3 regions of the Rhizobium sp. PEPV16 genome follow, and region 2 is predicted to be linked to each of the others. Evidence: riboswitches for the same ligand, from Rfam matches in the RefSeq annotation. Region 2 holds a riboswitch; each other region holds the start of a gene.
What was found. A riboswitch is a leader RNA that binds a small molecule or an ion and turns the genes downstream of it on or off. The one in region 2 is predicted to bind cobalamin.
Positions count from the first base shown of each region.

Region 1: another riboswitch for cobalamin. It lies ahead of bluB (5,6-dimethylbenzimidazole synthase); the one in region 2 lies ahead of cobU (bifunctional adenosylcobinamide kinase/adenosylcobinamide-phosphate guanylyltransferase).
Region 3: another riboswitch for cobalamin. It lies ahead of nrdH (glutaredoxin-like protein NrdH); the one in region 2 lies ahead of cobU (bifunctional adenosylcobinamide kinase/adenosylcobinamide-phosphate guanylyltransferase).

Region 1 covers NZ_VSZV01000182.1:6,177-10,754, forward strand. Annotated here, with positions in the region: gene FY112_RS04550 (methyl-accepting chemotaxis protein) at 1-905, opposite strand, end outside; cobalamin riboswitch at 1,272-1,460, shown strand; gene bluB (5,6-dimethylbenzimidazole synthase) at 1,503-2,189, shown strand; gene FY112_RS04560 (SDR family NAD(P)-dependent oxidoreductase) at 2,391-3,137, shown strand; gene FY112_RS04565 (DUF2865 domain-containing protein) at 3,255-4,352, opposite strand.
Region 2 covers NZ_VSZV01000160.1:3,194-7,771, forward strand. Annotated here, with positions in the region: gene FY112_RS03385 (chloride channel protein) at 6-1,796, opposite strand; cobalamin riboswitch at 2,056-2,452, shown strand; gene cobU (bifunctional adenosylcobinamide kinase/adenosylcobinamide-phosphate guanylyltransferase) at 2,829-3,338, shown strand; gene cobW (cobalamin biosynthesis protein CobW) at 3,343-4,392, shown strand; partial or broken gene FY112_RS03405 (cobaltochelatase subunit CobN) at 4,397-4,578, shown strand, end outside.
Region 3 covers NZ_VSZV01000196.1:491-5,068, forward strand. Annotated here, with positions in the region: partial or broken gene FY112_RS05310 (TIGR03862 family flavoprotein) at 1-312, opposite strand, end outside; gene FY112_RS05315 (helix-turn-helix domain-containing protein) at 382-804, opposite strand; gene FY112_RS05320 (heavy metal translocating P-type ATPase) at 876-3,107, shown strand; cobalamin riboswitch at 3,272-3,496, shown strand; gene nrdH (glutaredoxin-like protein NrdH) at 3,772-3,993, shown strand; gene nrdI (class Ib ribonucleoside-diphosphate reductase assembly flavoprotein NrdI) at 4,003-4,407, shown strand; gene nrdE (class 1b ribonucleoside-diphosphate reductase subunit alpha) at 4,386-4,578, shown strand, end outside.

The DNA of each region.
Region 1 (4,578 bases), on a different contig from region 2:
GAGAAGTCGCCGGCGGCAAGCTTTTCCAATGCATTTGCGAGAGCGGTCATGACCAGCCGTTGGGTTTTGCTGGCCTCTTCCGTGAACAACGTGTTGCGCGCCCGTTCGGCGTCGAGCGAGGCGCTCTGCTCGGCAGCGGCCTGCTCTCTTTCGACCTTCGCAATTGCCTCGTGGCGGAAGACTTCCAACGCGCGTGCCAGAAAACCGATCTCGTCGCCATTTTCCTTATAGGCGACGGGAGAGGCCAGATCGCCTTTCTGCAATGCGCTGATTCTCTCACTGAGGATCCTGATGGGCCGGCCAACAAGGCTGCGCATGGCGAGAAGGAAGGCGACGACGGCCAAGGCGGTGATCAGCGACTGCGTGAGCAGCGAAACGAGAACCTTCTGCCTGACTTCAGCAGCGATTTTTTCGACGGACCAGTTCGTGACGATATAGCCGGTGGCTTTTCCTGATTTGTCGAGCGGGAGCGGCGCTATGATCGTGACCACGCCGGCGGATATCCCGCCGTCATCGATCGTCGTTTTTTCCGGCTTTGCACTGAGGCTCTTGGCCAGATCGGCCGGTGCGGGCAAACCGTTGATGCCATCGCGTGTCCATGTGTCGACGGCGGCAGGTTCCGCGTTGAATGCGGCAAATTGCACGAGATCGAGCGAAGGGTCGTCGCGGTAGAGCGAATAAGCTTCACGGACGGCATTCGCCTTACCCCACTTGACGCCGCCGGCGGCCAGAGAGGCAAACTGCTCCGCATCCTTTGACCAGTTGGCCTTGGCGCCATCGATCAATGCCCGGGTTTCGTACATCCAGGTATAGGTGGCGAAGGCGGAAATGCCGCAGAGGTTGACGGCAACGATAATCGCCGCCAGCTTGGCGGTCAGAGGCATCGTTTTCAAAAATTGGAACATTCCGCGGCAGCCTAGAATTGCGGCTCAGTCGGAGATGTTCCCGACCGGCGTCTCAATACGGGCATCCACGCTGACGGTCACATCACGAGCCCTCATGCCCATGTCCGGATAGCAACCCAAAACGCGCAAACGCAGTGTGTATTTGATATGTGAATAAATCATAAAGTAGAATGGGATGCCGGAGCACACGCGTGTTATTTCGCTATTGCGCCCGCTGGAGATCTGCCTCGCCCCGCTGGGGAGAAGAGGTGTGTCGCGCGTCCGTGTTCCCTACGCCCCGGCCGAAGAAAAGAGACAGATGGCACCGCTTGGCGCGCGGCTGGAATCAACTATCTGGTTCGCGGCTTGCCGCCGCGCCGGTTTGCTGAAATAGATGCGCCGTCAGGTGCCCGCCGGTAAGGCGGGAGAATCGGGAATCCGGTGCAAGACCGGAACGTGCCCAACGCTGTAAGGCCGACGTTTGCCGCTTCATCACGCCACTGGCTTCTTGCCGGGAAGGCTGCGGCAGACGGATGACGCCAAGTCAGAAAACCGGCCTGACAAAGATAGACCGATCCGCGCGGACGGCGGGGCGGTTGCGTTGTTGGGGATTTGACGATGCGACCCTTTGATGAGGATGCCCTTTCGGCGGCGTCCGGTTTTTCCTTGGCCGAACGCGAGGCCGTCTATCACGCGATCATGACGCGGCGCGACGTTCGCAGCCAGTTTCGACCCGATCCTTTGCCTGACGATGTTGTGCAGCGGCTGCTGACGGCCGCTCACCACGCACCCTCCGTCGGCTTCATGCAGCCGTGGAATTTCATTCTGGTGAAAAGTGCCGCTGTGCGGGCGCGCGTTCGGGATGCCTTCGCGAGCGCCAACGAGGAGGCGGCGCTGATGTTCGAGGGCGAACGGCGGCAAGCCTACCGCTCGCTCAAGCTCGAAGGCATCGTTGAGGCGCCGCTCGGCATATGCGTGACCTGCGATCCCACCCGCAGCGGCAGCGTCGTGCTAGGGCGCACGCACAATTCCAGGATGGATAGCTATTCCACAGTCTGCGCCATCCAAAATCTCTGGCTTGCGGCGCGGGCGGAAGGTGTCGGCATCGGCTGGGTCAGCATTTTTCGCGAAGGCGATCTGAAGAGCATTCTCGGCATACCCGAGCATATCGAGGTGGTCGCCTGGCTTTGTGCCGGTTTCGTCGATCGGCTCTATGACGAGCCGGAACTCTCCGTCAAAGGCTGGCGGCAGCGGCTGCCGCTCGAGGAACTCGTCTTTCATGATGGATGGGGACTGAACACCTAGGGTGGTGGTCGAGCGTGGCCTCAATCGCACAGTCACACCATTGACAGTCAAGGTGAGCAAACCGATGTCGGGGTATCGCCGACGCCGGGCGAGGGCGAGGTATCTTTATTCCGGGCTTTTATATCGATACGCTGAAGGCGAATCCCGGAAATTCCAAATGATATTCGGCTATCGGCGGATCGATCGGAGGATAACGGCCCAATGAACATGATCGACTTGAAGGAACGCATCATCGTGATCACAGGCGGTGCGCGCGGCATCGGCTACGCGATCGCAGAGCGCGTCATCCAGTCTGGTGGCAAGGTGGCCATCTGGGACCTGAACGAAAACATGGCGAAGGACAGCGCTTCCGCTCTCGGCTCCGGCACGGTCGCTTTCGGTGTCAACGTTGCAGATCCCCAATCAGTGAAAAACGCGGCGGCGACGACCGAGGAGATTTTTGGCCGTATCGACGGCCTCGTCAATTCCGCGGGGATTACCGGTCCGGTTAAGCCCACGATTGAATATGATGTCATCGAGTGGAAAGATGTTGTCGATGTCTGCCTCACGGGAACCTTCAACTGCTGCCGCCACGTCGTTCCGGTCATGTTAAAGCGCGACTACGGGCGGATCGTGAACATCTCCTCGGTGGCGGGCAAGGAAGGAAATCCGAACATCGCTGCCTATAGCGCAGCGAAAGCCGGTGTGCTGGGCTTCACCAAGTCTCTTGGCAAGGAACTCGCAAAGACGGGGATCGCCGTGAACGCGGTAACGCCGACCACAGCAAAGACACCTATATTGGACGGGCTGACACCGGAATTTATCGAATATATGCGCGTGCGCATTCCGCGCGACCGTTTTGTTGAACTTCATGAGATCGCTTCGATGGTCGTCTGGCTGCTCTCCGAAGAGAACTCCTTCACCACCGCATCGACGTTCGACCTGAGCGGCGGTCGTACGACCTACTGACCATGCTCAAGCGACCCGCATTGACATCCCGCCGCAAGTTCACCTGACGTCGGCTTTATCTCAAGCACCCCGGCACAACGCCGCGATAGCTTCGTCACCGCCGTTTGAGCTGCTCGGTCACCGCTGCTGTTGCGGCTGAGGGCCGGGCGCTGCCGGATTGGCGAGGTCGATCGAACCCTGGTCGCCAGCGAGGAATTGCGGGCCGACCTGACGGACCTTGTTCTGTGTCGGATCGTAGGGTCGCTCGGTCGATGGTTGCGGTGCGATCTGCGCTGCAGCATCCTTTACCGGCGGATTGGTGCGGATGGTGGTGATCGAGCCCTGCTGCGGCGGTTCGCTCAACGCCTGCTTGCCGCGCATCTCCTCGTAATAGGCGGTGAGATTGCAGGCGCAGGAGGACTTTTCTCCGGGCGTGCGGTTCTTGTAGGCGAAGGCGTTCTTCATGGCGCTGTAGGGCGTGCCGGTTGCGACCGAGATCATGTTCGAGGCTTCGGTGCTCGTCACGTCACGATAGAACAGTTCGGTCTCGATGCCCGGGCACATCTTGGCGCAGGTCTGAGCGTCGCGGCCGAAATCGACCGACGTGGCGTTCGAGCTGATCGGGAAGAAGCCGCCGTCGCAGCTGCGCACGCACATTGTGCTGACCGGCGAGAGCATCTCGGCCCTCGGCAGGCCGTAACGCGGATCGATCTCTTCACCGCCGCCGAGTGGGATGAAGGTATCGGTGCGCATCGCCTGTTCCTCGACACTCGGGGCGGGGTCGGCGGCGCTGCGATCGCTCGGCGCGTAGAAATTCTCGCTGTTGCAGCCGTTGTGGTCGAGAGCGGCGATCAGTTCGCGGCGCGCGCCGTCAGCGGCACCGTTCTGGCCGGCCAGTTCGCTGCGGCGGTCCTGGAGATAGCGAATATTGTCGATCATCCTGGCTTCGGCCTGCGTGAGCTCGGCGCAGTAATCGGCATTCTCGCCGCCGATCACGACCATGCTGCCCGATGTGCAGCCATTGCTGCGCAGCTCGTTACGAACTTTGCGCAGCTCGAGGTTCTGTTCGGCCATGGCGCTCGCATATTGGCGCGCCTCCGGGCCGTTGCCATTGCCGATCGATCGCGGCAGGTCGGCAAGGCGGCCGCGCAGGTCCTCACAGACGGCGCTACTTTGCGCGGCGGCCGGCGCCGCAAGGGCAAGGAGAAGGGCAAGAGACAGGTTTCGGCGTTTCACGGCGTCGTCCCGGAATGAGCAAAGAATCGATCGGTCGATTGCAGCGTTGATCGCCACCGGTTTCTCTTAGGGTATTTCTCTTAATAAGCTGGGATAAATTCCTAGCGTATTTTCGCGACTTTATCCAGCGGACCGCCAAAGACCTGGTGTTCGATTATGAAGAAGCTGCCGATGGTAATCAACGAGGCCAAGTGCCCACTCCAATCTCCTGGGTCGCTTGGGGAAC
Region 2 (4,578 bases):
CTTGCTCAGATCTCGCCTGAGACTTCGCGGCGGCGGCGGTCGAGTTCTTCGCTGTAGCGGCGCAGCGTGTAGCTTTCGCTGAGCTGGCCGATCACCTTGCGTTCGATCAGGTTGTTGACGACGGCGAGCGCTTCGCTTTCGCTCTTGTCGAAGATCGCCGCCGCCTGCCTGGCATTCATCTGCGGCTGCAGGAAATCGTTGCGATAGTGGATGAAATCGGCAAGCGTCTTGCCCTCGTCCTGCGCATCGGTCGGATTGGCGTAAATCTCCGGCACCAGCACGAGGCCCGCATATTTGTCGCTCTCCTCGACGAGGATGACGCGCTGGGTCGAGCCGATCGGGAAGGCCTGCTTGAATTCCTCCAGAGAAATGCCCGCCCTTGCCGTCTTGACGTCGGCGCGCATCAGCTTGTCGACCGTCAGATTGCGGATCCAGCCGACATCATGGGCGCTGCGGATGCTTTCGCCGCGCAGGTGGAAGCGCCATGTGGCGAAGGAGTAGCCGAAGGTCGAACGCACGACCAGCGAGGAGGTGATGACGGCAGCGAGCACCAGCGCCGTGATCGGAAAGTCGCCGGTGATTTCGAGCGCCAGGAAGGTCATGGTCAGCGGCCCGCCGATGACGGCGACGGCAAGCGAACTCATGCCGACCACGGCATAGATGACGGGCGTCAGCGTCGCATCGGCGAAATAGGGGCCGCAATAGGCGAAGAGTTTGCCGAGCAGGGCTCCCATGAACAGAGAGGCGAAAAACAGGCCGCCCCTGAAGCCGGAGCCGATCGAGATCGCCGAGGCGAAGGATTTCAAAAGGAAGAGGCCGATCAGCGTCGGGATTGCCACGTCACGGGAAAGGTTGAGATGCAGCGCGCCGTGGCCGGCCGAAAGCACCTGCGGCGAGATCATCGCCAAGAGCCCGACGATGATGCCGCCGAGTGCCGGGCGGAAGGGTGGGGCGATCGAGCTCTTGCGCGCAAGCTCCTCGACAAAAGCGACGCCCTGCATGATCAGGATGCCGACACCGGCGCAGAACGCACCGAGCAGCAGCGCCGGGATATAATCGGCCGGCACGACCGAACCGAAGCTGCCGATATCGATGGTGAAATCGCTGCCGGCGAGCAGCCTTGCGATCAGGGTGGAGACAAGGGCGGAGACGACGACAGGCGTCAGCGAGACGATCGTATAGGTGCCGATGATCAGCTCGAAAGCATAGAAGGCGCCGGTCAGCGGCGCGTTGAAGGCGGCGGCGATGGCGCCCGCCGCGCCGCAGCCAACGAGGGTGCGCAGGTCCGAGCGACGAAGCTGCAGCTTCAGCCCGAATTTCGAGGCGAGGCCGGCGGCAAGCTGGGTATAGCCGGCCTCCAGGCCGACAGAGGCGCCGAAACCGTTGGAGATCAGGTTCTGCACGGCAACGATGATGCTGTCGGTCAGGGACAGGCGGCCGCCATGCAGCGCATTGGCCTCGATCGGGTCGACCATCGGCTTCTTGCGCCGTTTCGCCAGCACGAAAAGCAGCAGGCCGAGCAGGGCGCCGCCGATGACGGGGGCGGTGAGCAGCAGCAGCTTGTTCTCGATCTCGGACGAGCTCAGCCGTTCGCTGTCGGCGATGCCGAAGACCAGCTGGTGCAGCTCGTTGGAGACATAGCTCATGCCGGTGACGGCGAGACCCGAGATGATGCCGACGACGGCGCCCGCCAGCGACAGGCCGACTTCGCTGCGCCGGGTCAGCGCCCTCAGGCGTCCCGGATCGAAGAAAACACGCAGCGCGCGGAAACCGCGCCGATCCAATTTCATAAGCATGGCTAGACAACTAGGCGGGGAGAGGCCCGGTCAAGGGCGGAGATGGTCGCGCAGTCCGCTTGCGACGCAATTGCGGCGAAAAGCCGGCGGTTGGAATAAATTTCGGTGACGTAAGTCTCTGATAAATGACGATATTTAAGGTAGGGTAAGTCGTGTTTGTGTGGCCACGTCACGTGGCCGGCGATCGGGCGGTCGCCAAGGCCGGTTGACTTCATCCCTGCGCTTGCCTAACCATCCCGATAACGGATGGTCGACTGACCATCCTGACATAACGGATGGTTCCGGATCGGTGTTGCGCCCTTCCGGATGAAAAGGGAATGTGACGGGGCGGACCCAAGCCGGGCGCCTTCATCACAGCCGACCCCGCGACTGTAGAGCGGTCAGGGTCTTCCATCCGGCACTAAGCCCTTCCGGCCGGCGGCTTGCAATCATGCAAGCGGGCGGGACGGGCGACATGCCGGAAAAGCCACTGGAAATGCATGGTGATCAACCGGGGTCGGACGCCTCTCAATCTACGAATCGTCCACCTTTTCACTGATGCAGCCGGGAAGGCGAGGATGATCCGCTGGCACGATCAGGGCGACCGGTTTCCGGTCCGCTCCGATCGCGGCCGATAACCGCGAGCCAGGAGACCTGCCATGCGTGCCGGGCGAGAAGCCCACACCTGGGCACTATGCCCGTTGCCAGCACGGAGGTTGTCTTGGCTGAACGATTGAATTCGGCGCGGCCTGGTGCGGCGCGCGCGACGCCTCCAAGCAGTGCTGCAAGAGGTGTGCTTTCGGCCGCTTATGTCGAATGCTGGGTCCCTCCCTCTGTCCTGCCGGACATCTCCCCCACAAGGAGGGAGATCGGCAAGCAGCACGACCGTCGTCCTACATCAATTGTTTGGAGAAAAGCTCTCGGCGATTCAATCTCTCCCCTTGTGGGGGAGATGTCCGGCAGGACAGAGGGGGGTGTCACACCCTCAGTAGCCGAGAAAGGTGCACTCGGAACAAGCCACGGCTACGCACTCTCCCTGAGGGGCGTTTGAGCATGACTGCCACCTTCATCCTCGGCGGAGCACGTTCCGGCAAATCCCGGTTCGCCGAAGACCTCGTGACGGCGACCGGCCTCGACCGTCACTATGTCGCGACCGGCCGTGCATGGGACGAGGAGATGCAGGCGCGCATCGCCCAACACAAGGCCGATCGCGGTCCGTCCTGGACGACGCATGAGGAGCCGCTCGATCTTGTCGGCAAGCTCACCGCCATCGACCGCAAGGAGCGCATCGTCCTCATCGACTGCCTGACGCTCTGGGTCACCAATCTGATGATGGAGGAGCGTGAGATGGCGGCGGAATTTGTCGCCCTTGCCGATTTCCTGCCCACCGCGAAAGCGCGGCTCGTTTTCGTTTCCAATGAGGTCGGTCTCGGCATCGTGCCCGACAATCGCATGGCGCGGGATTTTCGCGATCATGCCGGCCGGCTGCACCAATCGATCGCGGCGAAGGCCGCCGAAGTTTATTTCATCGCGGCAGGCCTGCCGCTGAAAATGAAGGGTTAAGTCCATGAACCAGCAGAAGATTCCCGCAACCGTCATCACCGGCTTCCTCGGTGCCGGCAAGACGACGATGATCCGCAACCTGCTCACCAACGCCGGCGGCAGGAAGATTGCCCTGATCATCAACGAGTTCGGCGATCTCGGCGTCGACGGCGACGTGCTGAAGGGCTGCGGTGCGGAGAATTGCACCGAGGACGACATCATCGAGCTGACCAATGGCTGCATATGCTGCACGGTTGCGGACGATTTCATTCCGACGATGACGAAGCTGCTCGAGCGCGAACAGCGGCCCGACCATATCGTCATCGAGACTTCAGGTCTTGCCCTGCCGCAGCCGCTGGTCGCCGCCTTCAACTGGCCCGACATTCGCACCCAGGTGACCGTCGACGGCGTTATTACGGTGGTCGACAGCGCCGCTGTTGCCGCCGGCCGTTTTGCCGACGACCACGATGCCGTCGATGCGCGCCGCGCCGAGGATGAATCGCTCGATCACGAGAGCCCGATCGAGGAGTTGTTCGAGGATCAGCTGACCTGCGCCGATCTCATCGTGCTCAACAAGACCGACCTGATCGACGCTGCCGGCCTCATCAGGGTGCGCGACGAGGTCGCCTCCCGCACGGTGCGCAAGCCCGTGATGATCGAGGCGCGGAACGGCGAGGTGTCGGCCGGCATCCTGCTCGGCCTCGGCATCGGTACGGAGGACGATGTCGCCAATCGCAAGTCGCATCACGAGCTGGAGCATGAGGATGGTGCGCCGCACGACCATGACGAATTCGACAGCTTCGTCGCCGAACTCGGCCCGGTCGCCGATCCCGCCGGCTTCATCGAGTCGCTGAAGACTGTTATTTCAGCCCATGACGTGCTGCGCCTCAAGGGTTTCGTCGATGTCTCCGACAAGCCGATGCGGCTGCAGCTCCAGGCCGTCGGGAGCCGCATCGACCATTATTTCGACCGCGCCTGGACGCCTGGCGAAAAGCGCGCCACCCGCCTTGTCGTCATCGGCCTGCACGAAATGGATCAGGACGCGGTGAGGGCGGCGATCGAAGCGCTGGCGTAACCCGATGCATCTGCTTCTGGCTCAACAGGGAACGATCAGCGACGGCGAGGAGGCAATCGACCTCGGGCAGACGCCGGGCGATATCCTGTTCCTGTCGGCGGCCGACAGCGAGCTTGCCGCGATCGCAGCCGCCCATCGCGAGCGCGGGGCGGGGCCTTCGCTCCGGCTTGCCAGCCTGATGAGCCT
Region 3 (4,578 bases), on a different contig from region 2:
GAAAACCCGGCCGGACGAGCCGACGAAAGTCTCGGTGCCGAGCCCTGCTGCCCAATCCCTGATATCATCAGGGGTAAACGCATCAAGAGCGGGGCGCAGACGGGCGGAGGCCGCTCCGAAGCGCGTGGTGAAACGGGCATAATCCTCGGAATGGGTGATGTTGAGACCGGACTTGCCGGCCAGCAGGAACTTGCGGGCAAAGGTCGGCATGGCGTCGTAGACCGTCACCGTATGACCGGAACGGGAAAGCAGTTCGGCAGCCGCGAGACCCGCCGGGCCGCCGCCGATGATTGCAATCCGCTTCTGGTTCATTGATATCTTCGCCCGATTCTCTCTGCATGCAGTTTTGGCGCGGGCATGGATTGCCTGCAAGGGTAGAGATCAGTGGTGCGGATGCGTGCACTGGCCGTGGTCGGCGAGAACCTCGATGACGCGGCATTGGTCGACGCGGCCGTGGCCGCAGCCTTCCACCATGGTTTCCAGCTCGGCCTTCAGCGCCATCAGGCTGCGGATGCGCTGCTCGACTTCGATGAGGCGGGCCTTGGCGATGGCGTCGGCCGAGGCGCAGGACTGGTGCGGATCGTCCTGCAGGGTGAGCAGCGTGCGGATCGCGTCGATCTCGAAACCGAGTTCGCGGGCGTGGCGGATGAAGGCGAGACGGCTGATATCGGCAGGCTCGAAGGAGCGCTGGTTGCCTTCGCTGCGGCTCGGGGCCGCGAGCAGGCCGATGCTTTCATAATAACGCACCGTCGGCACCTTGACGCCGCTCTGGCGGGCGGCTTCACCAATGGTGATCTTTTTCATGATTTTCCTCTTGCACCTCTAGTCGCTAGAGGATGTAGGAGGGATGCTTCTATTTGACAAGGAAGCGGATCATGGCTGAGAGCGAGACACGATACCGGGTTGGCGGCATGGATTGCGCCTCCTGCGCAACCAAGATCGATACGGCGGTCAGACGCTTGACGGGTGTCGCCGATGTTTCCGTTTCGGTGATGGCGGGCACGATGACCGTCCGGCACGATGGCAGCAGCGATCTCAAGGTGATCGAGAAGAAGGTGACGGGGCTCGGCTATTCCGTCGCGCCGCTTGCCGGAACCGCTGCGCCTGCGCATACCCAGGGCTCGCAGCATCGTCACGACCATGGACATGATCACCGCGATCACGCGGGCCATGACCACGATCATCCTCACGATCATGGCGAGAAGGAAATCGAGGGGCTGCACGGGCACGACCATGCGCCGATGGCCGGTCCCTGGTGGCAGAGCAGGAAGGGCCGGCTGACCATTCTTTCGGGTGCAGCACTCGTTGCCGCCTATACCGTCGGCCATCTCGTGCCGGCGATCGCGTCCTATGCCTTCATCGTCGCCGTGCTGATCGGGCTGGTGCCGATCGCGCGGCGCGCCATCATGGCCGCCTTCTCCGGAACACCGTTTTCGATCGAGATGCTGATGACGATCGCCGCCATCGGCGCCGTCATCATCAATGCCGGCGAAGAGGCGGCAACCGTCGTGTTCCTGTTCCTCGTCGGCGAGTTGCTGGAGGGGGTGGCGGCGGGCAAGGCGCGCGAAAGTATCCAGTCGCTGACGGCCTTGGTGCCGAAGAATGCGCTGCTCGAAGACAATGGCCAGACGCGGGAAGTGCCGGCGGAAAGCCTTGCTGTCGGCGCCATTATCATGGTTCGCCCTGGCGACCGTATCTCTGCAGACGGCATCATCATCTCAGGCGAGAGCGCGATCGACGAGGCGCCGGTGACGGGCGAGAGCACGCCGGTGTGCAAGGGCGTCGATGCCGTCGTTTTTGCCGGCACGGTGAATGGCGATGCGGTGTTGAGGGTTCGCGTCACCGCCGCCGCTGCCGACAATACCATCGCCCGCGTCGTCAAGCTGGTGGAGGAGGCGCAGGAATCGAAGGCGCCGACCGAGCGCTTCATCGATCGGTTCTCGCGCTATTACACGCCCGGCGTGGTCGTGGTCGCAACGCTTGTCGCGGTCGTTCCGCCGCTGCTGTTCACAGGGCCATGGGGCGAATGGGTCTATAAGGGCCTTGCCATCCTTTTGATCGGCTGCCCCTGCGCGCTCGTCATTTCGACGCCGGCGGCGATCGCCGCTTCGCTTTCGGCAGGTGCGCGGCGCGGCCTCTTGATGAAGGGCGGCGCTGTACTTGAAACGCTCGGCAAGGTGACGATGGTCGCGTTCGACAAAACAGGCACGCTGACGGAAGGCAAGCCTCAGGTGACCGACATCATTTCCTTTGACCTGAGCGAGGCGCAGGTGCTGTCGCGCGCGGCGGTGCTGGAGCAGGGTTCTAGCCATCCGCTGGCGCTGGCGATCCTCAACCGCGCCAAAGCGGATGGCGTTCCCGTGCCGCCGGCCTTCGAGCTGGAAGCGCTGCCGGGCAAGGGTGTCAGTGGCAAAGTCGGCGGCGAGACGCTGGACCTGCTGTCGCCGCCTGCTGCCCGTGAGCGCGGGGCGCTCAGTGCTGAACGGGATGCACGCATCGCTGCGCTGAACGACGAGGGCAAGAGCGTGTCGGTGCTGCTCGTCAACGGTGTTGCGGCCGGCCTGATCGCCATGCGCGACGAGCCGCGCGAGGATGCCGAGGCCGGGCTCGCTGCCCTCAAATCGGCGGGCGTCAAGGCGATGATGTTGACGGGCGACAACAAGCGGACGGCAGCAGCCGTTGCCGGCATGCTCGGCATCGACTGGCGCGGCGAGATGATGCCGGAGGACAAGCAGCGGGTCGTCGGCGAATTGAAGCGCCAGGGCTTCGTCGTTGCCAAGGTCGGCGACGGCATCAACGATGCTCCGGCACTGGCCGCGGCCGATATCGGCATCGCCATGGGCGGCGGCACCGATGTGGCGCTGGAGACGGCGGATGCCGCCGTGCTGCACGGACGCGTCGGCGACGTGGCGCGGATGATCGAACTTTCCAAACGCACGATGCGCAACATCCTGCAGAATATCACCATCGCACTCGGGCTGAAGGCGGTCTTTCTGGTGACGACGATTATCGGGATCACCGGGCTCTGGCCGGCGATCCTCGCCGATACCGGCGCCACCGTGCTGGTGACGATCAACGCGCTGCAGTTGCTTCGAATAAAAATATGAATGTTGTTTCGGGAGCCGGCTTCTGCCGGCTCTTTTCTGATGGGTTCTCCACAGCGCTTTTCCGTTAACGCTTCATTATCCACATCATACGCAGTCACGTGAAATTCACTGCCGCCACTGCTGCGCCGCCACAACAACTTGTTGACGTCATCAGCGATTCGCGTACCATATCTAGTGTTCGAGGTTCCGTCGATTCGTGAGGATCGGCGGCTAAGACGGGAATTCGGTGCGCTTCGCCATCATGGCGCGGCAATGCCGGAGCTGCCCCCGCAACTGTAAGCGGCGAGCAACTGTCCGATTTCAGGTCACTGGAGCATGATGCTCCGGGAAGGCTGGGCAGGCGCTTTGACCCGTGAGCCAGGAGACCTGCCTCGAACGAAACGTCCACGGGCGGGGTGTCCGGAAGGTCGCGTTGCATGGCTGCGGGGAATCTCCGCATCGCGTTTCGCAGGCCCGAACCTCCGCCCTCGAAACCTTCGCATTGAGCCACTTCGGGGTGAAGTCATGTCAGTATCTCAGTTCAGGCCACCACCCGCGTCAAGGAGAGGGCGGATCACGCCCAGCGGCTGAACGAGCCGCATCGCTGCAAAATACAGAGTGTTTTCGACGGATATCGAGAGATTTCCGACCGATGTCCTGCGTCCCAATCGTTACGAGGAATATTATGACCATCACCGTCTACAGCAAGCCTGCCTGCGTCCAATGCACTGCCACCTATCGCGCCCTCGACCGCCTGGGAGTCGACTATGACATCGTCGATATCTCGCAGGATGCCAAAGCGCTCGATCGCGTCCGCAGCCTCGGCTATATGCAGGCGCCTGTCGTCATCGCTGGCGAGCAGCATTGGGCCGGTTTCCGCCCCGACATGATCAGCGCACTTTCCTGAGGAAAGGCGATGGGTCTGATCGTCTATTATTCCAGCCGATCCGAGAACACCCATCGGTTCGTCGCCAAGCTCGGACTGCGCGCGGCGCGCATTCCGTCAGGTGGCGCAGACGCGTTCCATATCCGCGAACCCTTCGTGCTGATCGTGCCGACTTATAGCGGCGACGGCGGCAAGGGTGCCGTTCCCAAGCAGGTGATCCGTTTCCTCAACGATGCGGAAAACCGAGGACACATCCGCGGCGTGATTGCCGCGGGCAACAGCAATTTCGGCGAGACATACGGGCTCGTCGGCGACGTCATCTCGCAGAAATGCCAGGTGCCTTACCTCTACCGGTTCGAGCTGCTGGGCACAGAAGATGACATCGCCAACGTCAAACACGGAATGGAACGGTTTTGGACACGGGAACACCTCTGACGCGGGATGCGGGCGCAAAACCGCATAACACCTTTGCTCATCCCGCCGGCGAACGCCCTCTGAAAGCGGCGGAAACGCTCGACTACCACGCGCTGAACGCGATGCTGAACCTCTACGACGATGAGGGGCGGATCCAGCTCGACAAGGATCGAATGGCTGCCAAGCAATATT